Regions from separate parts of the Pseudomonas sp. AC193 genome, predicted to be linked through region 2. Evidence: riboswitches for the same ligand, from Rfam matches in the RefSeq annotation. Region 2 holds a riboswitch; the other holds the start of a gene.
The links. Region 2 has a riboswitch for cobalamin ahead of ACZZ0D_RS08700 (CbtB domain-containing protein). Riboswitches for the same ligand answer to the same signal wherever they lie in the genome.

Region 1 (15,196 bases), 1.6 Mb from region 2:
CCTATGCGAAGCCGACGCCGGCTGAACCGAAAGCCTGATTTATCTTTGGGGCAAGCACGGGGTAGGGCGTACGCATCTGTTGCAGGCTGCGTGTCTGCGCTTCGAACAGATGGGCGAACCGGCGGTGTACCTGCCGTTGGCCGAGTTGATGGATCGCGGTGTGGAAATCCTCGACAACCTTGAACAGTACGAACTGGTTTGCCTGGATGATTTGCAGGTGATTGCCGGCAAGGCTGACTGGGAAGAGGCGATGTTTCACCTGTTCAACCGCTTGCGTGACAGCGGTCGACGGTTGTTGATTGCGGCGGCAACCTCGCCGCGTGAATTGCCGGTCAAACTGGCCGACCTCAAATCGCGCCTGACGCTGGCGCTGATTTTCCAGATGCGCCCCCTCTCCGATGAAGACAAGTTGCGTGCTCTGCAATTGCGCGCGTCACGTCGCGGTCTGCACCTGACCGATGAAGTCGGGCATTTCATTCTGACTCGCGGTACCCGCAGCATGAGCGCGTTGTTTGATCTGCTCGAACAGCTCGATCAGGCCTCGCTGCAAGCTCAGCGCAAGCTGACAATTCCCTTCCTTAAAGAAACTCTCGGTTGGTAGCCAGCCCTTTGTCTCTGCGGCTTTTAGCACGTTTCGGCATATTTCAGGCGTCAGAAAAAGCGCTTTCCTGCACCGGGTGCAGGCCGCGTAACGAGTGAAATGGGCTTAAGCGCTTAGATGTAAACGAGAAACCGAGAAGTCACAAAAAGATCGATTGAATTTGCAAATGAGGTTGATAGCGGGCATAGTCTCGGCTTCTTTACAACTATCAGCCACGGTCGTGCCCATGCTAAAGCGCTTCGCACCCCTCGTGCCTCTCGCACTCGTCACCCTGTTGTACGGTTGCGCTGCTCATTCTCCAGTTCAAGAGCAGCCTCAACAGGTTAAAAATTCTTCCACTGCTCAGTCTTCCGTTATTTATCAGGAAGAGCTGGCTACCGAAAAAGAACTCGCAGACTTCAGCGGCAGCAAGCCGTATGAATTGCCGGTTCTGGCCGACAGCATTCTCGAACGCGGCATGTCCCTGATCGGTACCCGTTACCGTTTCGGCGGTACCTCTGAAGCCGGTTTCGACTGCAGCGGTTTCATCGGTTACCTGTTCCGCGAAGAAGCCGGCATGAATCTGCCGCGCTCCACCCGCGAAATGATCAACGTAGACGCACCACTGGTCTCGCGTAGCGATCTGGAACCGGGCGATCTGCTGTTCTTCGCCACCAATGGTCGTCGCGGTCGTGTCAGTCACGCCGGGATCTACCTGGGCGACAACCAGTTCATTCACTCCAGCAGTCGTCGTAGCGGCGGTGTTCGCATCGACAACCTCGGTGACAGCTACTGGAGCAAGACCTTCATCGAAGCCAAGCGTGCACTCGCCATGGCCCCGACCGTGTTCACCGCTCGCAAGTAATTCCCCCGTTGTCGCCGCGTTCGCGGCGACAAAACGGTTCCCGGCAAGGGAGTAGACCTATACTTTACAAGGTGAAGTTAAAGTCTTACTTGAAGTTTGCCGCGTAGCCGCTAGAATCCTGAATCTATATTGATGGCAAACCGCCTGCGTGCGTACGCAGGCGGTTTTGTTTTCTGCCCAATCGGCAGAATTAGCCGCAGCCAGATCAGGATGTTCTGCTTATGACCACGTCGGCCCGCCTCGTTTTGATCGCCTTCGCAGCGCTGCTCAGCGCTTGCGCCAGTCGCACACCGCCGCCTGCGCCGGTGGTTCGCGCCCCGATCGTGTTCGCCCCCTCAGAATCTTTTTCGCCTGCTGCTGAAGACGTGCTGTTTCGCGCGCTCGGCCTGGTTGGCACGCCGTATCGCTGGGGCGGCAATACGCCGGATTCGGGATTTGATTGTAGTGGCCTGATCGGCTTTGTTTACCGCGACGCGGCGGGTATCAACCTGCCACGCACCACGCGCGACCTGATCGTGATGCAGGCACCGAATGTCGGTAAGGAAGGCTTGCAGACCGGCGACCTGATCTTCTTCGCCACCAATGGTGGTTCGCAGGTCAGTCATGCGGGGATTTACGTTGGCGAAGGACGCTTCGTGCATGCGCCGGCAACGGGTGGGACGGTGAAGCTGGACAGTCTGTCGAAAGCGTATTGGCAGAAGGCTTATCTGAGTGCGAAGCGTGTGTTGCAGCCGGAGCATCTGGCGCGTAACCCGTAATCAGGCCAACACAAAACCCAATGTGGGAGCGAGCCTGCTCGCGAATGCGTAGTTTCAGTCACCCTTGAGTCGACTGATAGACCGCTTTCGCGAGCAGGCTCGCTCCCACATTTGTTATGTGTACGGCGCTAAGTTATTTGGTAGAAGATACTCGCCAAACCTTGTTGCCCACATCATCCGCCACCAGCAAGCCACCTTGCTGATCGATCACCACGCCCACCGGGCGACCCAGCGCGTTCTCATCTTTGTCGAGAAAACCGGTCAACACATCCACCGGTGTCCCACTCGGTTTGCCGCCGGCAAACGGCACGAAAATCACTTTATAACCACTGTGCGGTTTACGGTTCCACGAGCCGTGCTGGCCGATAAACGCGCCTTCCTTGAACTGCGCCGGCAAGGTGTTGCCTTCGGCGAAGGTCAGGCCCAAAGACGCCGTGTGCGGGCCGACCGCGTAATCCGGGGCGATGGCTTTGGCCACCAGATCCAGATTCTGCGGATTCACTCGAACATCGACATGCTGGCCGTAATAACTGAACGGCCAGCCGTAAAAGCCGCCGTCCTTCACCGAGGTGATGTAGTCCGGCACCAGATCGCTGCCAATCTCGTCACGCTCATTCACCGCCGTCCACAGCGCGCCGCTGGTAGGCTCCCACGCTAAGCCATTGGGGTTGCGGATGCCTGAAGCGAAGATCCGGTGATTACCGGTCGCGCGATCCACTTCCCAGATCGCCGCGCGGCCTTCTTCTTGATCCAGACCATTTTCGCCGACGTTGCTGTTCGAGCCGACGGTGACGTACAGCTTGCTGCCGTCCTTGCTGGCGATGACGTTTTTCGTCCAGTGATGGTTGAGCGTGCCGCCGGGCAAGTCAGTCACTTTGATCGGCTGCGTTTTGATCTCGGTCGCGCCGGGCTCGTAGTTGAAGCGCAGCAAACGATCGGTGTCAGCGACGTACAAGTCATTGCCAACCAGTGTCATGCCAAACGGCGAATTGAGGTTCTGCAAAAACACCGTGCGCGTTTCGGCGACGCCATCGTGGTCAGCGTCGCGCAGCAAAGTGATGCGATTCGGGCTCGGTACGCCGGCGCCGGCCTTGCCCATGACTTTCTTCATCACCCAGCCTTTTATGCCTTTGCTGTCGTCCGGTTTCGGCGGGGCATTGGTTTCTGCCACCAGCACATCGCCGTTGGGTAGCACGTACATCCAGCGCGGATGATCGAGGCCTTCGGCAAACGCTGCGACTTGCGTACCGGCCGCCGCTGTCGGTTTGCCACCTTCGGGCCAGCCAATCGCCGGGGCGATGTTCACGGTGGGGATCAGGGTTTTGTTCGGTTCGGGCAGTTTCGGCGAAGGGCCGGTGCCGTCGGAGACTTGCAGGCTGGAGGTTTCACCACACGCGGCGAGCCCTCCGGCCAGAGCGATGACAAAAACGAGCTGGGGCTTGCGCATGACTGATCTTCCCTATGAATGCGTTCTTAATCATAGAGGAGGGCGCAAGCCCGATGGTTCAACCTCAGCCGCGAGCCTCTTTGAACAGCACGGCGATGCCGGGGTGATAGTTGCCGGCCTCGCTGCGCAATTTGCGGTAGGCGTAGGGGAAATACCAGGCGACCGCGCAAGTATGTTCCTTTTGCAAGTCGTCGACCATGTCCTGCAGTTCTTCGGGGCTGGCACTCTGCTGGGCTTTTTGCGGGGCGACGAACAGACAGCCGAGCTTGAGATCGCTGGCGAAGCTGATGCGTTTGGCATCGCTGGTGATGTCGAGAAGTGCCTGAGTCAGGTTGAGGTTGTTCACTCGCGGCCAGCGCTGCGTGGCCTGAAGGTAAGCGCGGTCTTCTGGCCCTGCGATGAACAGATCGGCGCGGGCATTGCGCTCGCCGTCTTCGTTTTGCTTGCGCGTGGCGGTGTCGTTGAGGGTGACCAGTTCGGCCATCCAGGCCGCCGCGGTCAGCAAGCCGAGATTGGCTTTCTCGTCATGCCAGTACGGCGTGTCGCTGTCGCCGCGCACGGCGTTGTAACGGTCGATACAGTCAAACCAGCGTTCAAGCATCGGGCGCAGGAATTCCAGGCGCGGGTTGCTGATGATCATGCCTTGCATCGTCATCATCCTTATTCTTGTGAGTTGCTTTTATGGAAAAGCATGGCTCTTTGATATCATTTGTAACAGCCTTGCACAAGATTGCCGCCCGATAATTGATCAACGGCAGATAATCGTCCGTCAGCCCCCTCTTTAATTGACGCTCCACCCCCAACCCTCTAACCTTCGCGGCTTGTTTCAGGTGCTCTGTGACCCGCGTCGACAGAGTGAAACAGGGAAGCCGGTGAGGGTTGCCTTCAAGCGAAGAATGATCACGATCCCGGCGCTGCCCCCGCAACGGTAAATGAGTAAAAGCTGCGCCATGAGCCACTGCCTCGACAGAAGCGGGAAGGCGCGCAGCCAGGCCAATGCCGCTCATGAGCCCGGAGACCGGCCTGATCCATCCAGCGGCATCACGGTGGGCGATGCCAGGCTTTTTGCCGTCTATTCTTGTGCCTGCCCGCCGTTATCCAGCCTCAACGGAGAGCTCCCCATGACTGATTCCCCCGAGCGCGACGAACGCCATCTGGCGCGTATGCAGCGCAAAAAAGCCGTGATCGACGAACGCATCGCCAACTCGCCCGACGAGTGCGGCCTGGTGCTGGTGCTCACCGGCAATGGCAAAGGCAAAAGCAGCTCGGCGTTCGGCATGCTGGCCCGTGCCATGGGCCACGGCATGCAGTGCGGCGTGGTGCAATTCATCAAGGGCCGCAACAGCACCGGCGAAGAATTGTTTTTCCGCCGCTTCCCCGAACAAGTGCGCTTCCACGTGATGGGCGAGGGCTTCACCTGGGAAACCCAGGATCGTCAGCGCGACATCGCCGCCGCCGAAGCTGCGTGGGCCGTGTCCCGCGAACTGCTGCGCGATCCGTCGATCGGTCTCGTAGTGCTTGATGAACTGAACATCGCCCTCAAACACGGCTACCTCGATCTCGACCAGGTGCTCAGCGATTTGCAGGCACGTCCGCCGATGCAGCACGTGATCGTCACCGGTCGTGCGGCCAAGCCGGAAATGATCGAAATGGGCGACACGGTCACCGAAATGGGCATGCTTAAACACGCCTTCCAGGCCGGCATCAAAGCGCAGAAAGGCGTCGAACTTTGAATCAACCACGTCACTGCCCGGCGGTACTCATCGCCGCGCCGGCCTCCGGTCAGGGCAAGACCACCGTCACCGCCGCGCTCGCCCGTTTGCATCGCAATCAGGGGCGCAAGGTGCGCGTGTTCAAATGCGGCCCGGACTTTCTCGACCCGATGATCCTCGAGCGCGCCAGCGGTGCGCCGGTGTATCAACTGGACATGTGGATGGTCGGCGAGCAGGAAAGTCGTCGGCTGTTGTGGGAAGCCGCCGCCGAGGCGGATCTGATTTTGATCGAAGGCGTGATGGGGCTGTTCGATGGCACGCCCTCCAGCGCTGATCTGGCGCGGCATTTTGGTGTGCCGGTGCTCGGCGTGATCGACGGCACAGCGATGGCGCAGACCTTTGGTGCGCTGGCGCTGGGACTGGCCAAGTATCAGCCGGATCTGCCATTTGCCGGCGTGCTGGCCAATCGTGTTGGCACCTTGCGCCATGCGCAGTTGCTCGAAGGCAGTCTCACTGAAGGTTTGCGTTGGTACGGCGCGTTGTCGCGCGAGACCGGTATCGAACTGCCGAGCCGGCATCTTGGTCTGGTGCAGGCCAGCGAATTGAATGACCTTGATGTGCGTCTCGACGCCGCCGCCGAAGCGCTCGCCAGCAGTTGCGAGGTAGCGCTGCCACCGGCCGTGGAATTTGCCGCGCCTGACGTGATTGCTGTCGAGCCGTTGCTGAAAAATGTGCGCATTGCCGTCGCCCGTGATGAGGCGTTCGCCTTTACTTATGGCGCGAGTCTGGATCTATTGCGTGCGATGGGCGCCGAGTTGAGCTTCTTCTCGCCGATCCGCGATACGCAATTGCCTGAGGCGGATAGCGTGTATCTACCGGGTGGTTATCCGGAATTGCATCACGTCGCGCTGTCGCAGAACACCGCGATGGTTGCGGCGATCCGTGCGCATCATGCGGCGGGGAAACCGTTGCTCGCTGAGTGTGGCGGGATGTTGTATTTGCTCGATTCGTTGACTGATGTTGAAGGCATACGCGCGGAATTGGTCGGGTTGCTCAAGGGCGACGCGGTGATGCAAAAGCGTCTGGCCGCGTTGGCGTTGCAAGCGGTAGATCTGCCGGAAGGCTCGTTGCGTGGGCACACGTATCATCATTCGTTGACCACGACTGAACTGACGCCGATTGCTCGAGGTTTGAGTCCAAATGGAGGGCGAGGGGCTGAGGCGGTTTATCGTGAGGGGCGGATGACGGCTTCTTATGTGCACTTTTATTTTCCGTCGAATCCGACTGCGATTGCCGCATTGTTTGCGCCAGATCGTGAGGCCGCCTTCGCGAGCAAGCCCGCTCCCACAGTTGAAACGGTGGTGACTGAAGCAATGCAATCCCCTGTGGGAGCGGGCTTGCTCGCGAAAGGGCCATGACAGACAACGCATTTTCAGAGGCGGAACGCGAAGCGGTGTATCGGGCAATAGCCGAACGCCGCGACATGCGCCATTTCACCGGCGGCAGCGTCGAACCGGATCTGCTACGCCGACTTCTGGAAGCCGCCCACCAAGCCCCAAGCGTCGGCCTGATGCAGCCCTGGCGCTTCATCCGCATCAGCGACCGCACTTTGCGCAGCCAAATCCAGCACCTCGTCGAAGAAGAACGCATCCGCACCGCCGAGGCCCTCGGTGAGCGCAGCGACGAGTTCATGAAGCTCAAAGTCGAAGGCATCAACGACTGCGCCGAAGTGTTGGTCGCGGCGCTGATGGATGATCGCGAAAAACACATCTTCGGCCGTCGTACGTTGCCGGAAATGGACATGGCCTCGTTGTCCTGCGCGATTCAGAATCTGTGGCTGGCCTCGCGCGCCGAGGGTTTGGGCATGGGCTGGGTCTCGCTGTTCGAACCGCAAGCGCTGGCGGATTTGTTGAAACTGCCGGCAGGCGCCAAGCCGCTGGCGGTTTTGTGTCTGGGCCCGGTCAAGGAATTCTATCCGGCGCCGATGCTGGTACTCGAAGGGTGGGCGCAGGCGCGGCCGCTGAATGAGTTGCTGTATGAAAATTATTGGGGAGTGAGTCAATGAGTGTGGCGTTGTTGAGTGTCGCCGCGGTGGCGCTGGATGCGCTGCTCGGTGAACCGAAACGCTGGCATCCGCTGGTGGCGTTCGGCAATTTCGCCGGGCGCATCGAGCAACGTTTCAACGGTGAAGGGCGCGGCTGGCGCAGTCATGGCGTCACCGCGTGGGTGATCGCCGTGCTGCCGCTGACACTGCTGGCGACGGCGTTTTCCTGGGCGCCTTATGTCGGTTGGATCGTCGAGATTCTCGCGTTGTATTGCGCCCTCGGCATGCGCAGCCTCGGCGAGCATGTCGCGCCGGTCGCTGCGGCGTTGCGCGCGGATGATCTGGACGAGGCGCGCACGCGAGTCGGCTATCTGGTCAGTCGTCAGACCGATGAACTCGACAGCACTGCGGTCGCCCGTGCCGCCACCGAATCAGTGCTGGAAAACGGCAGCGACGCGGTGTTCGCCGCACTGTTCTGGTTTGTCGTGGCCGGTGCGCCCGGCGTGGTGCTCTATCGCTTGAGCAATACGCTCGACGCGATGTGGGGCTATCGCAACGAACGTTTCGAACGCTTCGGCTGGGCGGCGGCAAAAATCGACGACGTGTTGAACTACATTCCTGCGCGTCTGGTGGCATTGACCTACGCAGTGCTCGGCAAAACCCGACTCGCCTTGAAGTGCTGGCGCACACAGGCGCCGAAGTGGGACAGCCCCAACGCCGGCCCGGTGATGGCCGCAGGCGCCGGTGCGCTCGGTGTGGAGCTGGGTGGCCCGGCGATTTACCACGGCGAACTGCACGAGCGTCCGCAACTGGGCGAAGGCGCTCCCGCCAACGCCGATTCCATCGACCGTGGCTGGCAATTGGTGCAGCGCGGGGTATGGTTATGGTTGCTGATTCTCTGCGTGGGGGCTGAATTCTATGCTTGAGCACGGTGGCCGGCTGCGCAAGGCTGCACTCGATTACGGTATCGCCGAAGCCGACTGGCTCGACCTGTCCAGCGGACTCGCGCCGTGGCCATTTCCGATCCCGGAAATCCCCTTGCGTGCCTGGGCCCGTTTGCCGGAAACCGATGACGGTCTGGAACAAGCCGCGTGCGATTACTACGGAGCAAACCAGGTACTGCCGGTGGCCGGTTCGCAGATGGCCATTCAGTTGCTGCCGCGTTTGCGTCGCGCCGGCAAGGTCGGCGTGTTATCGCCGTGCTATGCCGAACACGCTGAAGCCTGGCGCCGCAACGGTTACATCGTGCGCGAAGTGCAGGAGCAGGAAGTCGAGTTCTATCTGGACAACCTCGACGTGCTGGTGGTGGTCAATCCGAACAATCCAACCGGCCTGAGCCTGACCCCGGCGAAGTTGCTCGACTGGCATGCGCGACTGGCGCAGCGCGGCGGCTGGCTGGTGGTCGATGAAGCGTTCATGGACAACACGCCGCAGTTGAGCCTGGCGGCGCACGCGCATCAGGTCGGACTGATCGTGTTGCGTTCGTTCGGCAAGTTTTTCGGCTTGGCCGGTGTACGTTTGGGCTTTGTATTGGCCGAGCGCAAATTGCTCCGTTTGCTCGCCGAACAGGTCGGGCCGTGGGTCGTCAGCGGGCCGACGCGGGTGCTCGGTCAAGCCTGTCTGCAAGACACTGAAAATCACAAACGCCAACGCATTCGCAGCGATGAAGCGAGCGAACGGCTGGCGACGCTGCTTGAGCGCTACGGCTTCAAACCGCAGGGCGGCTGCGCGTTGTTTCAGTGGCTGATCACTGATCAAGCGCAAACGCTGTACGAATTCATGGCCCGACGCGGCATTCTTCTGCGCCTCTTCACGCACAACAGCAGCCTGCGTTTCGGCTTGCCTGCCGACGCGGCGGAAGAGGCGCGTCTCGAACAGGCTTTCATCGCTTTTACCAAGGACAAACCATGACCACCCTGATGGTGCAGGGCACCACATCCGACGCCGGCAAAAGCACGCTGGTGACGGCGCTGTGCCGCTGGGCGACGCGTCAAGGCGTCGCGGTTGTGCCGTTCAAACCGCAGAACATGGCGCTCAACAGCGCCGTGACGGCGGACGGTGGCGAGATCGGTCGCGCGCAAGCGGTGCAGGCGCAAGCGGCGTTTCTCGAACCGCACACCGACATGAACCCGGTGCTGCTCAAACCGAACAGCGACACCGGCGCGCAAGTGATCATTCATGGTCGTGCGGTGACGTCGATGAACGCCGTGGCCTATCACGACTACAAAGCCATCGCGATGAAAGCAGTTTTGGCTTCTCACGAGCGACTCAGCGCCGCGTATCCGCTAGTGATGGTTGAGGGCGCGGGCTCGCCGGCCGAGATCAATCTGCGTGCCGGCGACATTGCCAACATGGGTTTCGCCGAAGCGGTGGATTGCCCGGTGCTGCTGATTGCCGACATCAATCGCGGCGGGGTGTTTGCCCATCTGGTCGGCACGCTGGAGTTGCTCTCGCCGAGCGAACAGGTGCGGGTCAAAGGCTTCATCATCAACCGTTTTCGCGGCGACATCGCCTTGCTGCAACCGGGCCTTGATTGGCTGGAGGAGCGCACCGGCAAACCGGTGGTGGGCGTGTTGCCGTACGTGATGGATCTGCATCTAGAAGCTGAAGACGGTATCGATCAGCGCCAGACCGACAAGGCTGAGCAAGTGCTGAAAGTGCTGGTGCCGGTGTTGCCGCGCATCAGCAACCACACCGATTTTGATCCGCTGCGTTTGCATCCGCAGGTCGACCTGCAATTTGTCGGACCGGGGCAGGCGATTCCTGCGGCCGATCTGATCATCCTGCCGGGCTCGAAAAGCGTGCGCAGCGATCTGGCGTATTTGCGCGCCAATGGCTGGGACACGGCGATCAATCGGCACTTGCGCTACGGCGGCAAAGTGCTGGGGATTTGTGGTGGTCTGCAGATGCTCGGTGAGCAGGTGCATGATCCGCTCGGTCTCGAAGGCGCGCCCGGTTCGAGTGCGGGTCTAAGTTTGCTGGCGTTTGCAACGACGCTTGAAGCCGAGAAGCAATTGCGCAATGTGCGTGGGCGGCTGGCGTTGGAAGATGCCGAAGTCAGTGGTTATGAAATTCATGCTGGCGTGACGACCGGGGCGGCGCTGGAGAATGCGGCGGTGCATCTGGATGATGGTCGTTGCGACGGTGCGCAGAGCGTTGATGGGCAGGTGTTTGGCACGTATCTGCATGGCTTGTTTGAGTCGCCGGCGGCGAGTGCGGCGCTGTTGCGTTGGGCCGGGTTGAGCGATGTGCAGGAAGTGGATTACCACGGGTTGCGCGAACGCGATATCGAGCGCTTGGCGGATTTGGTCGAGAAGCATTTGGATACCGATCTGTTGCGTCAGCTCTGTGGGATTTGAGCTGCCTGTGCCGGCCTATTCGCGAGCAAGCCCGCTCCCACATTTGGAATGCGGTCACCTGTGGGGAGGCGTGCGGGCCTCATCGCTGGCAAGCCAGCTCCCACAGGTTTTGATGCCGGCAGCCTATTTTGTGAACACCCTTGAACCCTGTGGGAGCGGGCTTGCTCGCGAAAGCGTCAGCCGCCCCAACACATAAAATTCAGGATGCCTCCATGCTCCAACTAATCCTCGGCGGCGCCCGCTCCGGCAAAAGCCGTCTGGCGGAAAAACTCGCCACCGACAGCAACCTCTCGGTCACCTACATCGCCACCAGCCAACCGCTCGATGGTGAGATGAACGATCGCGTTGCCCACCATCGCGCCCGTCGCCCAGCCGAATGGGAGCTCGTCGAAGAGCCCCTGGAACTGGCTCGCGTCCTGCGCGAATCCGCCCGCGCCGAGCGTTGCTTGCTGGTCGATTGCCTAACCCTGTGGCTGACCAATCTGCTGATGCTGGAAGACGCCGAACGCCTCGTCGCCGAACGCGAAGCCTTGCTCAACTGCCTGGCCACGCTGCCGGGGGAAATCATTTTTGTCAGCAACGAGACCGGAATGGGTGTCGTGCCGCTGGGCGAATTGACTCGCCGCTACGTCGATGAAGCCGGTTGGCTGCATCAAGCTCTGGCTGAGCGCTGTCAGCGTGTTGTCCTGACCGTCGCCGGCCTGCCCCTGACTCTGAAAGGATCTGCGCTATGACCCACACCTGGTGGCTGAACCCGTGCAAACCGGTGAACGCCGATATCGTTGAGCAAGCCGCCGCGCGCCAACAACAACTGACCAAACCGGCCGGTTCGCTGGGGCAGCTGGAAGCAGTGGCGGTGCAATTGGCCGGTCTGCAAGGCCAGGTCAAACCGACACTGGAGCAGATCTGGATCGCGATTTTTGCCGGCGACCACGGCGTGGTCGCTGAAGGGGTTTCGGCGTTCCCGCAGGAAGTCACCGGGCAAATGCTGCTCAACTTCGTCAGCGGCGGCGCGGCGATCAGCGTGCTGGCGCGTCAGCTCGGCGCGCAGCTGGAAGTGGTCGATCTGGGCACCGTTAATCCCGCGCTGAACCTGGCGGGTGTGCGTCACTTGAATATCGGTGCGGGCACAGCGAATTTCGCTCAGGGCGCGGCGATGACCCAAGCCCAAGGTGAACTGGCGTTGCAGGCCGGTCGTGACAGCGTGCTGCGAGCGAGAGCGGCCGGCGCGCAGTTGTTCATCGGCGGCGAAATGGGCATCGGCAACACCACGGCCGCCAGCGCGCTGGCCTGTGCTTTGCTCGATTGCCCGGTGGTGCACCTGACGGGCCCCGGCACCGGGTTGAATGCCGAAGGTGTCAGCCATAAAGCCCAAGTCATCGAACGCGCACTGGCGTTGCACGCGGCCCAGCGCGGAGATGCGTTGCAGACGCTGTTCAATCTTGGCGGTTTCGAAATCGCGGCGCTGGTCGGTGCGTATCTGGCGTGCGCGCAGGAAGGCGTTGCGGTGCTGGTCGACGGCTTTATCTGCACGGTCGCGGCGCTGGTCGCGGTACGCCTGAATGCGGCGTGTCGCGAGTGGCTGCTGTTCGGTCATCGCGGTGCTGAACCAGGCCATCGTCATGTGCTGGAAACCCTCGGCGCCGAGCCATTGCTGGAACTCGGTCTGCGTCTGGGCGAAGGCAGCGGTGCGGCGCTGGCGGTGCCCCTGTTGCGTCTGGCCTGCGACCTGCACGGGCAGATGGCGACATTCGCCGAAGCGGCGGTGGCGGATCGCCCGGCATGACCTTGCGCCTTGATCTGCTGCGTCACGGTGAAACCGAATTGGGTGGCGGCTTGCGCGGCAGTCTTGATGATGCGCTGACCGAAAAAGGCTGGACGCAGATGCGCGCGGCGGTGGTCGAGGGCGGGCCTTGGGATCGTTTGGTCAGCTCGCCGTTGCAGCGTTGCGCGCGGTTTGCCGCTGAGTTGGGTGAGCAATTGAATCTGCCGGTGCACCTCGACAAAGATCTGCAGGAGCTGCATTTCGGCGCGTGGGAAGGGCAGAGCGCGGCGGCGTTGATGGAGACGGATGCTGACGCGTTGGGCCTGTTTTGGGCCGATCCATATTCATTCACGCCGCCGCAGGGTGAACCGGTTAGCGACTTTTCTACGCGAGTGTTGGCAGCAGTGGCTCGGCTGCACAGCGCATATGCCGGTGAGCGAATTTTGCTGATCAGCCACGGCGGCGTCATGCGTTTATTGTTGGCGCAGGCGCGAGGTTTGCCGCGTGAGCAATTGCTCAATGTTGAAGTAGGGCACGGCGCATTGTTTGCGCTGACGGTCGAGGCCGACGGTTTACTCAAGGAAGGTCACTGACATGTTGCCGCTGTGGATCGCCCTGCAATTTCTCAGCAGCCTGCCGATTCGTCTGCCGGGGATGCCTGAGCCGGAACAGCTTGGGCGTTCGCTGCTGTTTTATCCGCTGGTGGGATTGTTGTTTGGTGTGATCCTGTGGGCGCTGAATCTGGCATTGGCGGGGGCGCCGTTGTTGCTGCATGCGGCGTTGCTGCTGACGGTTTGGGTGTTACTCAGCGGCGCGTTGCACCTTGATGGTCTGGCGGATAGCGCCGATGCCTGGCTCGGTGGGTTTGGTGATCGCGAGCGCACGCTGACGATCATGAAAGATCCGCGCAGCGGGCCGATTGCCGTGGTCACGCTGGTGCTGGTGTTGTTGCTCAAGTTTGCCGCGTTGCTGGCGTTGATCGAGCAAGGGCATGGGCTGGTGTTGATCATCGTGCCGGTGCTTGGGCGGGCGGCGCTGCTGGGGTTGTTTTTGACCACGCCGTATGTGCGTGCGGGTGGGTTGGGGCAGGCCTTGGCAGATCATTTACCGCGTCGGGCCGGGTGGTGGGTGCTGGGCTTCAGTGCGTTGGTCTGTGTGCTGATTGCCGGGTTCAGCGCCGTTGTTGCGGTGGTGATTTCTGTCGCGGTGTTTGTCTGGCTGCGGCGGGTGATGATGCGGCGGTTGGGCGGGACGACGGGCGATACGGCGGGGGCGTTGTTGGAGTTGTTGGAGGTGGGGGTGTTGGTGGGATTGGCGTTGGCCTGATAGATTTTTATCGTTCATGCCGGCCCCATCGCGAGCAGGCTCACTCCTACAGGGGAGCGCGGTCAACTGTAGGAGTGAGCCTGCTCGCGATAGCAATTTTCCAGGCACTAAAAATGTTCAGGGTAAACTCATCTGTAACTTGATTTAACACAGTCGCGGGTATATACACGCATCATGCTTACCTCTCAGTGTTTGTGCACCAACCTGCGTCGCGCCGCGCGTGGCGTCAGCAGGCATTACGACGGCGCTCTCGACGGCTTCGGGATCAACGTTGCGCAGTATTCTTTGCTGTGCAACCTGCAACGTCTCGATCAACCGAGCATCTCGGAACTCGCCGAAGCCATGGGGCTGGATCGCAGCACCCTCGGGCGCAATCTGCGCGTGCTCGAAGGTGAAGGCCTGGTGGCGCTGGCCGAGGGCGAAGACATGCGTAACCGCATCGTCCGGCTCACGGAAATCGGTGCGCAACGTCTGGCAGATGCACTGCCGGCCTGGGAGGCGGCGCAGCAGCGCTTGATCGATCGACTGGGTGCCGAGAAGCGTGAAATTCTGCTCAAATTGCTGGATGAACTGGCCTAATCGCCGGTTTTTCCGACCTCAAGCGGGTATATACCCGCGACTGGAGAATAATAATGACATCGATGTGGCGTACGTGCGGTTGGGTGTTGGTCGGCAGTGCGCTGATTCTTGCGTTGTCATTGGGCGTGCGGCACGGCTTCGGTCTGTTTCTGTCGCCGATGAGCGCGCAGTTCGGCTGGGGCCGCGAGGTGTTCGCCTTCGCTATCGCTTTGCAGAACCTGATCTGGGGTTTGGCGCAGCCATTCACCGGCGCGCTGGCTGACCGTTTCGGCGCGGCGAAAGTGGTGCTGGTCGGCGGCGTGCTCTACGCCGTGGGCCTGATCTGCATGGGCTTGTCGGATTCGGCGGTGACGCTGTCGCTGAGTGCTGGTTTGCTGATTGGCATCGGCCTGTCCGGCACCTCGTTCTCGGTCATCCTCGGCGTCGTCGGTCGTGCAGTGCCGCCGGAGAAACGCAGCATGGGCATGGGCATCGCCAGTGCTGCCGGCTCGTTCGGCCAGTTCGCGATGTTGCCCGGTACCCTCGGCCTGATCGGCTGGCTCGGTTGGTCGGCGGCGCTGCTGGTGTTGGGCCTTCTGGTGGCGCTGATTGTGCCGCTGGTGAGCATGCTCAAGGACAAACCGCTGCCGGTGCTCGGTCATGAGCAAACTCTGTCTGAAGCCTTGCGTGAGGCCTGTTCGCATTCGGGTTTTTGGTTGCTGGCGTTCGGCTTTTTTGTCTGTGGTTTTCAGGTGGTGTTTATCGGCGTGCATCTGCCGGCG
Region 2 (15,196 bases):
TGCTGACCTGCCACATTTCACGCTCATCAACCGTCGGCGCGCACCACACTTCTACGCCCTTGGCGTACATCGCGGTGCGCAACAGCGGCATCATGTTTTCCCAGCAGACCACCGCGCCGAGCTTGCCCACCTGCGAGTCGAGCACTGGCAGCGTCGAGCCATCGCCCTTGCCCCAGATCAGCCGTTCAGTACCGGTCGGCATCAGCTTTCGGTGCTTTGCGACCAAACCCTCCTGCGGATCGACATACAGCACCGTGCAATACAACGTGCTGCCCGCGCGCTCAATCACGCCGATCACCAGATTGGCGCCGGTGCGCGCCGACAAACCGGCCAGCGCCTCAGTCTCGACACCCGGCACATCGATGGCGTTGGCAAAATACCGCGCATACGCCTCACGCCCTTCCGGCAAGCGATAGCCCAATTGCGTGCCGAAGCCCTCGCCTTTCGGATAGCCGCCGAGCAGCGCTTCCGGCATTACCACCAACGCAGCGCCGGACTCAACGATGGCCGCTTCATAACTGAGGATCTGTTCGAGGGTTTCGCCTTTGCCACCCGGCAAGGAGCCGATTTGCAGCGCAGCAACAATTGATTTGGCCATGTCGGTTCACTCCATAAGATCAGGTGTTGCTGATTCTCCGGCCGCACGGGATCATGAATAAAGCCCGATTCACTGCTGAATGATATGAGCCCTATGAATATCGCCACCGTCGACCTCAATCTGCTTAAAGTCTTCGAAGCCCTGCATGAAGAGTCCAGCGCCAGCCGCGCGGCACTGCGTCTGGGCGTGACGCAATCGGCGGTCAGCGCGGCGTTACGGCGTTTGCGCGATGTGTACGGTGACCAATTGTTTGTGCGCACCGGGCGCGGTCTGGCGCCAACGCTGAAAGCCAATCAGTTGAAACCGGTGGTCAGCGAGGCGTTGAACAAGTGTCGGCAGAGTCTGGCGATGGTCGACCCGAGCACGCAGCAGTACGAGGGGCGCTCGGTGACGGTGGGTCTGTCGGATGATTTCGAGATCGCTTACGGCCGGCGCCTGATCGAGGAAATTGCCCGCAGCGCGCCGAAGTTGCGCCTGATCTTCCGCCAGACCCACAGCCAGATCGTCGCCCGCGATCTGATGGAGCGCAGCATTGATCTAGCGATCACCGCCGGCGGTTTTGCCGAGCGGTTGCTCAGTCGTCAGGTGTTGGGTGAAGGCGGTTATGCGTGCCTGGTCGATCCGGCGAGCCTGGCGCCCGGTCAGCAGCAGATCGACCTACAAGAATTTGTAGCGCGCGAGCACTTGCTGGTGTCGTCCGGGGGATTTATCGGGATTACCGATGAGGGGTTGGCGGCGCTGGGTTTGAGTCGTCGGGTCTGCGCCTCGACCACGCATTTTGCCGCGCTGCCTTATCTGCTCAAGGGCAGCCAGGCAGTGGCGACCATCCCGACGCACGCCGCCGAGAGTATCGCGGCGATCAGCGGGCTGACGTTGCTGCCCTGCCCGCTGCCGTTGCCGCGTTATCCGATCGAACTCGGCTGGCGCACCAGCACACAGATCGATCCAGTGGTGGTGAAGGTTCGCGAGGCGATTGCCGCCACGTTCACACCGGGCTGAGGCGTTACTTGTTCGCCGCCATCAGGCGATTGACTTCACTGCGCACCATGTTGGCGAATTCCGGCGGCGACATGGTGTCCAGTTCCGAACGTACCCATTCCGCCCATTTGCCTTTGCGCTTGCCGCGCTCGCCGAACAAACGAGCTGCTTCGCCTTTGGCTTTGCCCAGATTGTTCTGCCAGAGTTCGAACAGACGGGATTTCTCGTCCTCGAGCGCCGCGCGCTCAGCGAGGGATTTGTCGGCCAGATTGAAACTCATGGGGATTTATCCTGCTGCGTAAAATGGCGACATCTTACACGCTCGGCGGAAATCTCCTGCGCAGGTTTTGCCTGTTGATCTACATTCAGTGCAACTTTTCGCGCACCGTCGCACTCCATTGATCACGTCCATTCAACTGCAAGGAGTCACCCAATGGCCCGGAAATCCGCCGTGCAAGCCGCCCAGGATCAAATCAAGGATCAAGCCTTCAGTGAGCTTCAGGCGTTGATCGAAGAATCCGACAAACTGCTGAAGAACAGCGCTTCACTGGTTGGCGAGGAAGCGGAAACCCTGCGCGGGCAAATCGCCCAGAAATTGCAGCAGGCACTGGAATCGGTGTCGAGCGTGCGCGACCGTACCAAGCCTGCGGTAGACGCCACCGAAAGCTACATCGGCGGCCATCCATGGCAGACCGTGGCCATCTCGGCCGGTTTTGGTCTGGTGGTGGGGTTGCTGCTCGGTCGTCGTTGATTTCTTAAGACCGAGTTGACGCCATCGCGAGCAGGCTCACTCCTACAGGGGAACGCATTTCAAATGTAGGAGTGAGCCTGCTCGCGATTCGATTCTGAAAGCGCACAAATGTCAGACCGACAGCAGCTCATCAATATGCCGATACTCAGCCGCCAGCTCCGCCGCCAATTCCCGCGCCCGCCCCAATCGAATCGGCCCTCGCTCAATATCGATCAACAGCCCCGGACACGCCAGCGCAGGCAACCCTGACCACGCCTTCAACCGCCCATCCGTCACCACCAGCAACCGCTGTTGTTCAGCTGGAAAACGCTTGCGCCGCACCGTCAACCATTGCTGCGCCTGTGCCAACGCTGCCACCAACGGCGTGCCACCGCCCGCGCCCAGGGCATCAAGCCAGACGCGCAAGCCACTTGACGCTTTCAACCCCTGCACCTGCCACTTCGGCGTTGATCCACTGGCCGTCAGCAACGCCAACGGCGCGCGCTGGCGATAAGCATCATCGAACAGTTGCGCGAGCAGACCTTTGGCATCGCTCAAGGCCTGATGCCGGCGGGTAGACGCCGAGGCATCGACTATCACCAGCCACAACTCATGCGGCGTACGGGTGCGCAGTTGAAAGAGCAAATCGGCGCGAGTTTGCGGGCGGCCGTTGAGCAGCGTCGCCGGCCAGTTCACCGAACCGCTGCGAGCGGCGTGGCGTTTGCCTTGGCGTCCGTTGTGCAGCCGACCAGCGCGGGGTCTGGCATTCGCCCCCGCGTCGGATCGGGGGCGAATGCCTAAAGCTTTTTTGGCCAGCTCGGCACTTCGCGGCGAGCACCGGTGGCGAGGGCCGGCGCGGGCATATCGCCCCACTGCCCCTGCCCTTCGCTTGGTTCGGATTGAGCGTTGCTCGGCGATTGCGGTGGTTGTTGCGGACTCGACACGGACTGCTCGCGACGGCGATGGCGCAGTGCGAATTCAGCAACGGCGTCGATATCCGCTTCGCTGATCGCCTCTGCACCGCGCCATGCCGCGTGCGCCCGAGCGGCGCGCAACCACACCAGATCCGCGCGCAAACCGTCGACACCGGCAGCGAAGCAACGCTCAGTGATCTGCGCCAGTGCGGCGTCGTCCAGCGGGATGTTGGCCAATGCACTTCGCGCATGCTCGCAACGCTCGCGCAGGGCTTGTTGCTGGGTTTCCCACTGCGCGCAAAACCCTTGCGGATCGCTGTCGAAATCCAGCCGACGTCGAATGATTTGCCCGCGCTCGGTCGGCGCGGTGTGGCCGCTGAGGGCGACATTCAAACCGAAACGGTCGAGCAATTGTGGACGCAACTCGCCCTCTTCCGGGTTCATCGTGCCGATCAACACAAACCGCGCCGAGTGGCGATGGGAGATGCCGTCTCGCTCGATCAGGTTGGTGCCGCTGGCGGCGACGTCGAGGAGCAGATCGACGAGGTGATCGGGCAGCAGATTGACCTCATCGACGTAAAGCACACCGCCGTCGGCCTTGGCCAAAACGCCGGGAGAGAATTGCGCGCGGCCATCGCTGAGGGCCGCGTCGAGGTCGAGGGTGCCGACCAGACGTTCCTCGGTGGCGCCCAGCGGCAAGGTGACAAACTGGCCGCTGGCGAGCAGATCGGCGAGGCCACGGGCCAGGGTCGATTTGGCCATGCCGCGCGGGCCTTCGATGAGCACGCCGCCGATTTTCGGGTCAATGGCGGTGAGGCACAGGGCGAGTTTCAAGTCATCGGCGCCGACCACGGCGGAGAGGGGGAAATGCGGGGTGTCGGTCATCATCATTACTCGGTCATGGTCGGTGAAATGCTTTTAATTGTGGGAGTGAGCCTGCTCGCGATGGCGGTGTGTCAGCCTACAACGAGTTAACTGACACACTGCTATCGCGAGCAGGCTCACTCCTACAAGGAATCGCACTAGATATTTTCTTCTATGTCCAACAACAGATTCTCCAGCGCTTCTTTATAAGCCCCCGGCTCCTGCCACATCCCGCGCTGCTGCGCCTCTAGCATCCGCTCAGTCATATCACGCAGCGCATGCGGATTATGCTCACGGACAAAATCCCGCGTCGCCGGATCGAGCAAATACGCATCCGCCAGCAACGCGTACTGGTGATCATCGATCAACTGCGTCGTCGCATCAAACGCGAACAGGTTGTCGACCGTCGCCGCCATTTCAAACGCGCCTTTGTAGCCGTGACGCTTGACCCCGTCGATCCATTTCGGATTGGCTGCCCGCGAGCGAATCACCCGGTTCAGCTCTTCCTTCAACGTGCGGATTTTCGGCAGATCCGGCTGGCTGTGATCGCCGTGATAACTGGCCGCCGCTTCGCCGCGCAACGTTTCGACGGCGGCGAGCATGCCGCCCTGGAATTGGTAGTAGTCGTTGGAATCGAGCAAGTCGTGCTCTCGGTTGTCCTGATTCTGCAACACCGCTTGCACCTGGCTCAGGCGCTGGACGAATTGTTCGCGGGCGGCAGTGCCTTCGTCAGAACCGCCGTAAGCGTAGGCGCCCCAGTTCAGATAAACCTCGGCGAGATCGTCGCGGCTTTGCCACAAGCGACCGTCGATGGCGCCCTGCACGCCCGCACCGTAGGCACCGGGTTTGGCGCCGAAAATCCGCCAACCGGCCTGACGTCGTGCAGTGTCTTCGTCGAGGCCGGATTGCAGCAGCGCCTCGCGTTCGGCGCGGACTTTCGCGGCCAGCGGATTGAGGTCATCCGGCTCATCCAGCGCGGCAACGGCTTGCACGGCGGCGTCGAACAGGCGAATCAGATTGGCGAAGGCATCGCGGAAGAATCCGGAGACGCGCAGCGTGACGTCGACACGCGGGCGGTCGAGCAGGCTCAGCGGCAGAATCTCGAAATCGTCGACACGCTGACTGCCCGTCGCCCACACTGGACGCACGCCCATCAGCGCCATGGCTTGTGCGATGTCGTCACCGCCGGTGCGCATGGTCGCGGTGCCCCACACGGAGAGGCCGAGCTGGCGCAAGTGATCGCCGTGGTCTTGCAGGTGGCGTTCGAGGATCAACGTGGCCGACTGGAAACCGATGCGCCACGCAGTGGTGGTGGGCAGGTTGCGTACGTCGACCGAGTAGAAATTGCGCCCGGTGGGCAGGACGTCGAGGCGGCCACGGCTGGGTGCGCCGCTGGGGCCTGCGGGGACGAAGCGGCCGCTGAGGGCGTCGAGCAGGCCACGCATTTCGGCGGGGCCGCAGGCGTCGAGGCGTGGGGCGACGACTTCGCGCAGATTCTCAATGATTGCGCAGACCTCCGCCCAACGCGGTTCCTGTAGGAGTGAGCCTGCTCGCGATAGCGGTGTGTCAGTAAATTCAATGTTGGCTGACACTCCGCTATCGCGAGCAGGCTCACTCCTACAGGGGGTTTGTAGTGTTTCGGAGATTAGGGTTGTGGCGAAGAGTTCGAGGCGTTCGCGGGTGTCGCCGGCGGTGCGCCAGGATTCGTCGCTTTGCGATTGCAGTGCTGCGGGACGTGGGCCTGTCCATGGCTCGGCCAACGCACAATCGAGTGGATCGAAACCCAGTTCGAATGCCTTGGCGAGTGCTCGCAACAGACTCGATTGCGCGCCTTTGCCGTCACCTCGTGGGATACGCAGAAGCGCCAACAACGTATCAATGCGCAAGCGCCCCGTCGGCGACTCGCCGAAAATATGCAAGCCATCGCGAATCTGCGATTCCTTCAGATCACACAAATACGTGTCCAGACGCGGCAGCCAGATCGCCGCATCGGCGTCGCTGTCCAGCCCGGCATCAAGCTGCAACTCACGATCAATCTGCGTATCACGCACCAGTTGCAGAATGTCGCGCTGCAACTCACGGGCGCGGCGCGGATCAAGCAGTTGCGCCTCGTAATATTCGTCGGCCAACAGTTCCAGATTGCGCAGCGGCCCGTAGGTTTCGGCGCGGGTCAGCGGCGGCATCAGGTGGTCGATGATCACCGCTTGCGTGCGCCGCTTGGCTTGGGCGCCCTCGCCCGGATCGTTGACGATAAACGGATAGATATTCGGCAGCGGCCCGAGCAGCGCGTCCGGCCAGCAGTTCTCCGAGAGCCCGACGCCTTTGCCCGGCAGCCATTCGAGGTTGCCGTGCTTGCCGACGTGGATCACGCCGTGGGCGCCGTAGGTGTTGCGCAACCAGAAATAGAACGCCAGATAGCCGTGCGGCGGCACCAGATCCGGATCGTGATAAACCGCGCTCGGATCAACCTGATAACCGCGCGCCGGTTGAATGCCGACGAAGGTCAGGCCGAAGCGCAGACCGGCGATCATCATGCGGCCGTCACGGCACATCGGATCGTTTTGCGGCGATCCCCAACGCTCAATTACCGCAGCGCGATTGGCCTCCGGCAGTGCGTTGAACATCGCTAAATAAGCGTCCATCGCCAGGCTTTGCTGGCACGGACGCAGGTCAATGGTGTCGAGATCGTTGCTGACGCCACCGAGCAATTGCTGGATCAACTCGGTGCCGCTGCCCGGCAATTCTGACGAGATCGGATAACCCTCGGCCTGCAACGCGCGAAGAATATTCAGCGCCGCCGCCGGGGTGTCGAGGCCGACGCCATTGCCGATGCGCCCATCGCGGGTCGGGTAGTTGGCAAGAATCAACGCGATGCGTTTTTCACCATTCGGCACCCGCGCCAGTTCGATCCAGCGCCGCGCCAGCTCGGCGACAAAATCCATGCGCTCAGGCTGCGCGCGATAGCAGACCACATCGGACTGACTGCGCTCGCTGCGCCACGCCAGATCCTTGAAGCTGATCGGCCGGCTGATGATGCGCCCGTCGAGTTCCGGCAAGGCAATGTGCATCGCCAGATCACGCGGGCCGAGGCCCTGCTCGCTGTCGCGCCAGCCGGGCTCGTTGTCCTGCGCGCAGATCGCCTGAATCACCGGAATGTTGCGGCGAAACGGCCGCAGGTGCGGCGCTTCGGGGCTGGACTGGGCGAAACCGGTGGTGTTCAAAATCACCCCCGCCTCGACCTCGTCCAGCCAATCCTCGACCACCGCGAGGCAGCCGGGCTCTTTCAAACTGGCCACCGCAATCGGCAGCGGATTAAGCCCCGCCGCCTGCAAGCGCTGGCAAAAAACATCGATGAACGCGGTGTTCGCCGCTTGCAAATGCGAGCGGTAAAACAGCACTGCCGCGACCGGTTGCGCAGGCAGCCATTCGGCTTGCCAGTCACTCAGTGCAGCAGTGTTTTTAGTCGGGTGGTAAATCGCCGTGCGTGGCAGGGTTTGCGGCTCATCCCATGCGTAATCGCGGGCGAGCCAACGGTTGGCCATGCAGCGGAAGAAATCCAGCGCATTGCCCAGACCGCCCTGACGCAAGAACTGCCAGAGGCGGTCGCGATCCTCGGCATTAACGGTGCTCAAGTCGCTGAGTTCCGGATCGGGACGATCATCGCCCGGCACCAGAATCACCTGCACGCCGCGTTCGGCCAACTCGACCAGACGCTCGACGCCATACCGCCAATAGGCGATGCCGCCGTGCAGCGAAATCAGAATCACCTTGGCGTGGCGCAGCACTTCATCGACGTACAAATCGACCGAAGCGTGATTCTGCACCTGCATCGGATTGGCCAGACGCAGGCTCGGATAATCCTCAGGCAACTGCTGCGCCGCTTCGGCGAGCAGCGCCAGACTGGAGTCGCCGCTGCACAGGATCACCAGCTCGGCGGGGGTTTGGCCAAGGTCGGCAATGTTGTCATCCGAGACGAAACCGCCGGGCTGAGTCCTGAGCAGGTGCATGGTTTAAACGCTGAGCGCGGCGCGCAGTTGCGCTTCGAGTTGGGCGGCATCGAGTTCCTGACCAATCAACACCAGACGCGTGACGCGCGCTTCATCGGCGCCCCACTGACGGTCGAAATGCTTGTCGAAACGCGTGCCCACGCCCTGAATTAACAGACGCATTGGCTTGTTCGGAATGGCGGCGAAACCTTTGACACGGAGGATGCCGTGCTTCACCACCAGTTGCGTCAGGGCATCGAGCAGCAGGCTTTCGTCGGCTTGCGGCAGTTCGATGGAGATCGAATCGAAAGCGTCGTGATCGTGGTCATCGTGGTCGTCATCGCCTTCACCGTGATGGTGATCGTGATGGCTGTGGCGGCTGTCGATGTGCTCTTCGGAACTGGCGCCGAGACCGATCAATACGTCGAGCGGCACACGACCGTTGCTGGCTTCGATGATTTTGACGGCGGGCGGCAATTCTTCGGCGACTTCAGCGCGAACGCGAGCGAGGTCTTCCTGGCTGGTCTGATCGGCCTTGTTGAGGATTACCAAGTCGGCGCTGGCCAGTTGATCAGCGAACAGCTCGTGCAGAGGCGATTCGTGATCGAGGTTCGGGTCGAGTTTACGCTGCGCGTCGACCTGATCCGGAAACGCGGCGAAGGTGCCGGCGGCTACGGCCGGGCTGTCGACCACGGTGATCACCGCATCAACGGTGCAGGCGCTGCGGATTTCCGGCCACTGGAAGGCTTGCACCAATGGTTTTGGCAGGGCCAGACCCGAGGTTTCGATGAGGATATGGTCGAGGTCGCCGCGACGGGCGACCAGTTCGCGCATCACCGGGAAGAATTCTTCTTGAACGGTGCAGCACAGGCAGCCGTTGGCCAGTTCGTACACGCGGCCAACCGCTTCTTCTTCGCTGCAACCGATGGTGCATTGCTTGAGGATTTCACCGTCGATGCCCAACTCGCCAAACTCGTTGACGATCACCGCGATGCGACGGCCCTGAGCGTTGTCGAGCATGTGCCGCAGCAGCGTGGTTTTGCCCGAGCCGAGGAAGCCGGTGACGATGGTGACGGGGAGTTTGGCCAGTGTTTTCATCGGTATGCCCTTTGGCAAGCGGCGGGCATACGGGACGAGAACCGGCAACGCGCGTGCGTGCCCGGAGAGTTCGCCACCGGATCACCCCGCCCGGTTGAAATTGAGAATCTGTGACGAGGCAGGTCTCCTGGCTGACGGCGTTCAGGCGCGGGGCCTGGCGTTGGCTGCGCCTTCCCGCTGGCTCATGGGTTGAGCTGGCAGTGGCGTGGCAGCGAACAGCGCCGTTCACAGTTGCGGGGGCAGCCGCGGCATTGACCGCGTTCCCTTCTTAGCTTCGGCATCGGCCGAAGAACCTCGAATGCGCAAGGCTACGCATCGGGTGGTGACCGGTCAATGGGGTTGGGTTTTGGTTATGTGAGCATATCCGTTGCTGCGGTTGCTGCTACTGGCGGTTTCGCTCTTACAGCGAGTCACCTTTTCCAAACGCCGAAAAGGTAACCGAAAAGGCTTGGCCCCGGCGTACGGCACTTCGCTGAGGCTCAGTGTTCCCTCGCTACGGTGTCCATCCGGGGACATCGCCTACGGTTTGCTCCGCTGCACCTCCTCTCGATGTGTGCGGCTGCGCCGCACGGCGCTACGCGCCTGATCCCCGGATGGACACCTACGCTCGGCCTGCCGAAGGGGCTGAAAATCAAAAGCCAGATCAAAATCAACAGCCCGATCAAGATCAAAGGCCCCTCACCCTAGCCCTCTCCCGGAGGGAGAGGGGACTGATTGCGTGGATTGGGAGAGGTACGCCGACGTGGAATACCAAGTCGAACACACATTTTGAAAAGCCCACCAATCGGCCCCTACATAAGCCCTCACCCTAACCTTCTCCCGGAGGGAGAGGGGACTGATTGCGTGGACTGGGAGATATACGCCGACGTGAAAGACCGAGTCGAACACACATTTTGAAAAGCCCACCAATCGGCTCCCTCTCCCTCGGGAGAGGGCTGGGGTGAGGGGCAGCAACAACACAAATCAAAAGCCGTGCACGCCCCGCTCCTCACCACACAATAGGCCGAGTGTCAGCTCGCCTGCTCTTGATCTTGATCTTGAGCTCCGAGCCCGTCGGCAGGCTGAGCGGAGGGATTGATCCGGGGGTGGGAGCGCAGCGACCGTTTGGCGCAGCCAAACACAGCGAGAGGAGGTGCAGCGAAGCAACCCGTAGGCGCTGCCCCCCGGATCAATCCCGGAGCGAAGGAACCCGAGCCCCAGCGAGGGCCGAACGTCAGGGCAAAGCATTTTCGGTTACCTTTTCGGCGTTTGGAAAAGGTGACTCGCCGTAAGGGCGAAACCCTAAGCCGCCGTTACCGCAGCAACGGATATGCCCCCCATCCAATTGACTCAAATCCCCCCTCATGCTCTCCTACACAACTTGTTACGGGTGCCCTTCACAGGGTGAAACGGGAAACCGGTGAATCATGTGCTTTACTCAAGCCATGTCAGTCCGGTGCTGCCCCCGCAACGGTAAGCGAGCGAAGCGTCAAAACCACTGTGCCCAAAAGCATGGGAAGGAGACGCTTGCAGGTCGGCCTGACGCCAACCCCTCGTGAGCCCGGAGACCGGCCCTTAACACACAGCGCGCACCTCGTGCGCAGCTGAACATAACAAACCCGCGGTGGGCGGGCGCTGTTCGAACCTCTGCGAGCCCGACCCGCAGGGGTTTTCATGCGCTCAAATCACCCACTGACACTCCAGAGGGAAGCGCCATGTCGATCATCAGCAGCACCGGCAGCAACACGGACAAAATCGCCAGCACCGCCACACTGAGCCAACGCCTGACCGCCGCGATCTTCGCGTCGATCCTCGGCGCCGGCCTGGTCTACTTCGCCGGCTTCTCGCACATCGAAGCGGTACACAACGCCGCCCACGATACCCGCCACAGCGCCGCGTTCCCGTGCCACTGAGACCTGCCGACATGATCAAGCGTATCGCGCAAACCGCAGGGTTTACCGGCCTTCTGGCCGCCCTGCTCCTCACCCTGCTGCAAAGCTTCTGGGTCTCGCCACTGATTCTTCAAGCGGAAACTTTCGAAAAATCCGAACCCGTCGCCGTGCATGAACACGCCGAAGGCGCCATGGCCGGCCACACCCACGACGCCGAAGCCTGGGAGCCGGAGCCCGGCTGGCAGCGCGTGGTTTCGACCACTGGCGGCAATCTGGTCGTCGCCGTCGGTTTCGCCCTGATGCTCGCCGGTCTCTACACTCTCCGTGCGCCCACCAAAACTTCGCAAGGTCTGCTCTGGGGTCTGGCCGGGTACGCCACGTTCGTCCTCGCGCCGACCTTGGGTCTGCCACCAGAACTGCCGGGCACCGCGGCGGCTGATCTGGCTTCGCGACAGATGTGGTGGATCGGCACGGCCGCCTCTACCGCTGTCGGCCTGTCGTTGATCGCGTTCAGCCGTCACTGGCTGATGAAAGTCCTCGGTGTGGCGATCCTCGCCGTGCCGCACGTGATCGGCGCACCGCAGCCGGAAGTGCATTCGATGCTCGCCCCTGAAGCATTGGAAGCGCAGTTCAAAATCGCTTCGCAGCTGACCAACATCGCGTTCTGGCTGGCCCTGGGCCTGATCAGCGCCTGGTTGTTCCGCCGCAAAAGCGATGGCCAATACCACGCATGACGAATGACAGCGCAGCGCCGACCTTCGTGGTCGGCCTGGGTTGCCAGCGCGGCTGCCCCGTCAGCACGCTGCGCGCGCTACTTGATCAGGCGTTACAGGCGCATCGCATTGAGTTGCAAGCGATCAAGGCCTTGGCCAGCATCGACCTGAAGCGCGACGAGCCCGGTTTGCAAGAGCTCGCCGCGCAACTGGCGCTGCCGTTGCTGTATTTCAGCAGCGAAGAACTGGCCAGTTATCAGGAACGCCTCAGCCACCGTTCCGAGATCGCTTACGAGCGCACCGGTTGCTACGGCGTCGCCGAAAGTGCCGCGCTGGCCCTCGCCGAACAGCTGATTCAGGCACCGGCAAAGCTGCTGATTTCCCGACAAAAATACGCTCAGGCCACCTTCGCATTGGCCGGCGCTGCCTAAATTCCCGATAATCCCCGCCATTGATCATGAGCAATCTTCATCTGAAGTGTTGGCCATGCCTTTTTTTCACAGGATTTAGCGATGACCGTCTACTTCATCGGCGCCGGCCCCGGCGACCCGGAACTGATCACTGTCAAAGGCCAGCGGCTGATTCGCAGCTGCCCGGTGATCATTTATGCAGGCTCGCTGGTACCGGCGGCAGTGCTGGACGGTCATCAGGCTGAAACAGTGGTCAACAGCGCCGAATTGCATCTGGAACAGATCATCGAACTGATCAAAACCGCGCACGCGAACGGTCAGGATGTGGCGCGAGTGCATTCCGGCGATCCGAGTCTGTATGGCGCGATCGGTGAGCAGATTCGTTATCTGCGCGAGCTGAATATTCCGTTTGAGATCGTTCCCGGCGTGACGGCGACGGCGGCGTGTGCGGCGTTGCTGGGGGCGGAACTGACCCTGCCGGATGTCTCGCAAAGCGTGATTCTGACCCGCTATGCCGATAAAACCGCGATGCCAGCGGGTGAGGAATTGGGCAGTCTGGCCCAGCATGGCGCGACCATGGCGATTCATCTGGGCGTTAATCATTTGCCGAAGATTCTGCTGGAGTTGCTGCCGCATTACGGCGCGGATTGCCCGATTGCGGTGGTTCACCGGGCGACGTGGCCGGATCAGGATTGGGTGGTGGGGACGCTGGCGGACATTGCCGAGAAGGTTGAAGCGAAAGGGTTTCGGCGTACGGCACTGATTCTGGTGGGTCGGGTGTTGGGGAGTGAGGTGTTTAGCGAGTCATCGTTGTATCGCGCGGGGCATGCACACCTTTACAGGCCCTGAAAGCAAAAGATCGCAGCCTTCGGCAGCTCCCACAGGGAAATACATTCCAATGTAGGAGCTGCCGAAGGCTGCGATCTTTTGATTCTGTGGCTTCAGACAATGCATTCATCACGGGAAAATGCATTGCCTGAATTGAAACTGCTGCGCAGTTCATCGGGGATAAATCCCCTCGCCACAGCGCCGTTTTTCTTGTCCGCAGCGAACACCACTTAGTAGTAGGCGTTTTCTTTCTGCGTGTGGTCAGTCACGTCACGAACGCCTTTCAGCTCCGGAATGCGCTCAAGCAAGGTGCGCTCAATGCCTTCCTTCAACGTTACGTCCGCCTGGCCGCAGCCCTGGCAGCCGCCGCCGAATTGCAGAACGGCGATGCCGTCTTCAACCACATCGATCAGGCTGACCTGACCGCCGTGGCTGGCTAGCCCCGGGTTGATTTCGGTTTGCAGGTAGTAGTTGATGCGTTCGTTGACCGGGCTGTCGGCGTTGACCATCGGCACTTTTGCGTTTGGCGCCTTGATGGTCAGCTGGCCACCCATGCGGTCGGTGGCGTAGTCGACAACAGCGTCGTCAAGGAACGCTTCGCTGAAGTGGTCGATATACGCGGTGAAGCTTTTCAGCCCCAGCGCGGTGTCTTCAGGTTTTTCTTCGCCCGGCTTGCAGTAGGCAATGCAGGTTTCGGCGTACTGGGTGCCAGGCTGGGTGATGAAGACGCGGATGCCGATGCCCGGGGTGTTCTGCTTGGAGAGCAGATCAGCCAGGTAATCGTGGGCGGCGTCGGTAATGGTAATAGCGGTCATGGAAACTCCTCGCAGGCTTGGGCGCAGTTTACGCCAATCGTTGCGCCGGACAAAGTCCTAGTATTTTTGTCGGGAAAGATTCTCGTCGGGCTCGCCATCGACCCGCGCCTTGAGCCAGCGGTAACTGCGTTTTTCCACCCATTCGTAGCTCAGCCACGAACCAACGCCGATCGCCAGCGCACAGACGACGAACATCAGATACGGGTTGATCCCGTAGCGACGCGCAATGAAACCGCCCGCCGAGAGCACCAGCACGTGCATCAGGTACACCGAATACGAGCAGTCGCCGAGCAGTTTCAGCAACCGGCTGCGCTCGAAATAACGCTCCAGCGCCATGCACGACATCACCAGCACCGCACTCGGCACGCCCCAATTGAGCAGCCGTGGCGCCGGCACCAAGTGATAAATCGCCAGCAACGCCGCGACAATCCCGGCCAGCGGCAGCCATAAACCGGCGCCAATCCAGCCGCGACGATGGAGCATGCCGATGCCAATCCCCAGCAGAAACTCGTAAACGATGTCCGAACGATAGAACTCGCTGATCCAGCCAAACCCCGTCCACGCCTGACTCACCGCAAACAGCAGCGCGGCGACCACCAGCAGGCGCACTTGCAAGCGAAACAGCAGCGCCCAGGCAAACAGCACGTAGAAGAGCATTTCGTAATTCAGCGTCCAGCCGACATTGAGCGTCGGGTAGATTCCGTAGCCGCCGGGATTTTCAGTCGGAATGAACAGCAGCGACAGTAGAAAATGCCCCCAATCCACGGTTTGATCGGGCAGCAACGGCTGGGCGAACACCACCAACAACGCCATTAGCGCCGTGTACAGCCAATACGCGGGGACGATGCGAAACAGGCGATAGAGCAGAAACCGCGCGGGGGGCAGCGGCTTATTTTCGGTGGAAAGGAAGATCACCAGACCACTGATGACAAAGAACACATCGACGCCCACCGCGCCTTTGTCGATGAACCACTGCCCAATCGGCCCGCGCGCTTCGAAGTCGAAGAAAATCTGCATGAAATGGTGGCAGACCACCGTCCACGCAGCCAGCGCACGCAGGGCTTGCACTGAAATCAACATCACCCGCTCCCTTCCACACCCTCAAATCCACCTCAATCCCCTTGTGGGAGCGGGCTTGCTCGCGAAAGCGGTGTGTCAGGTGACATCCATTTTGAATGTACCGACGCTTTCGCGAGCAAGCCCGCTCTCACAGGGGATTTGTGTGGTCGCTGAAATTGGGACAGCAGGCTCGGCTTAAAAGATCAAAGATTCTCGTACCGGTTCATATCGAGCACGCCCTCTTCCACCGGGTCGGTTTCGTGGATGTAGCGGCTCAGATCATGGAAATAGAACCAGAACTGCGGATGACTACGGCGAATCCCCCAGCGCTC

Region 1: another riboswitch for cobalamin. It lies ahead of cobO (cob(I)yrinic acid a,c-diamide adenosyltransferase); the one in region 2 lies ahead of ACZZ0D_RS08700 (CbtB domain-containing protein).

Annotation. Positions count from the first base shown of each region.
Region 1 covers NZ_OZ409832.1:3,524,669-3,539,864, reverse strand. The annotation lists partial or broken gene hda (DnaA regulatory inactivator Hda) at 1-601, shown strand, start outside; gene ACZZ0D_RS15915 (C40 family peptidase) at 828-1,445, shown strand; gene ACZZ0D_RS15910 (C40 family peptidase) at 1,667-2,203, shown strand; gene ACZZ0D_RS15905 (PQQ-dependent sugar dehydrogenase) at 2,337-3,650, opposite strand; gene ACZZ0D_RS15900 (hypothetical protein) at 3,715-4,299, opposite strand; cobalamin riboswitch at 4,462-4,691, shown strand; gene cobO (cob(I)yrinic acid a,c-diamide adenosyltransferase) at 4,772-5,383, shown strand; gene ACZZ0D_RS15890 (cobyrinate a,c-diamide synthase) at 5,380-6,780, shown strand; gene bluB (5,6-dimethylbenzimidazole synthase) at 6,777-7,427, shown strand; gene cbiB (adenosylcobinamide-phosphate synthase CbiB) at 7,424-8,332, shown strand; gene cobD (threonine-phosphate decarboxylase CobD) at 8,325-9,317, shown strand; gene ACZZ0D_RS15870 (cobyric acid synthase) at 9,314-10,765, shown strand; gene cobU (bifunctional adenosylcobinamide kinase/adenosylcobinamide-phosphate guanylyltransferase) at 10,978-11,499, shown strand; gene cobT (nicotinate-nucleotide--dimethylbenzimidazole phosphoribosyltransferase) at 11,496-12,551, shown strand; gene cobC (alpha-ribazole phosphatase family protein) at 12,548-13,123, shown strand; gene ACZZ0D_RS15850 (adenosylcobinamide-GDP ribazoletransferase) at 13,125-13,856, shown strand; gene ACZZ0D_RS15845 (MarR family winged helix-turn-helix transcriptional regulator) at 14,031-14,435, shown strand; gene ACZZ0D_RS15840 (MFS transporter) at 14,489-15,196, shown strand, end outside.
Region 2 covers NZ_OZ409832.1:1,876,806-1,892,001, reverse strand. The annotation lists gene ACZZ0D_RS08740 (carbon-nitrogen hydrolase family protein) at 1-598, opposite strand, end outside; gene ACZZ0D_RS08735 (LysR family transcriptional regulator) at 683-1,597, shown strand; gene ACZZ0D_RS08730 (hypothetical protein) at 1,602-1,856, opposite strand; gene ACZZ0D_RS08725 (ElaB/YgaM/YqjD family protein) at 2,010-2,327, shown strand; gene ACZZ0D_RS08720 (vWA domain-containing protein) at 2,439-3,122, opposite strand; gene ACZZ0D_RS08715 (ATP-binding protein) at 3,104-4,105, opposite strand; gene cobN (cobaltochelatase subunit CobN) at 4,243-8,091, opposite strand; gene cobW (cobalamin biosynthesis protein CobW) at 8,095-9,168, opposite strand; cobalamin riboswitch at 9,269-9,480, opposite strand; cobalamin riboswitch at 10,519-10,738, shown strand; gene ACZZ0D_RS08700 (CbtB domain-containing protein) at 10,863-11,060, shown strand; gene ACZZ0D_RS08695 (CbtA family protein) at 11,072-11,773, shown strand; gene ACZZ0D_RS08690 (cobalamin biosynthesis protein) at 11,770-12,183, shown strand; gene cobM (precorrin-4 C(11)-methyltransferase) at 12,265-13,011, shown strand; gene nfuA (Fe-S biogenesis protein NfuA) at 13,221-13,805, opposite strand; gene ACZZ0D_RS08675 (acyltransferase family protein) at 13,863-14,885, opposite strand; gene ACZZ0D_RS08670 (fatty acid cis/trans isomerase) at 15,068-15,196, opposite strand, start outside.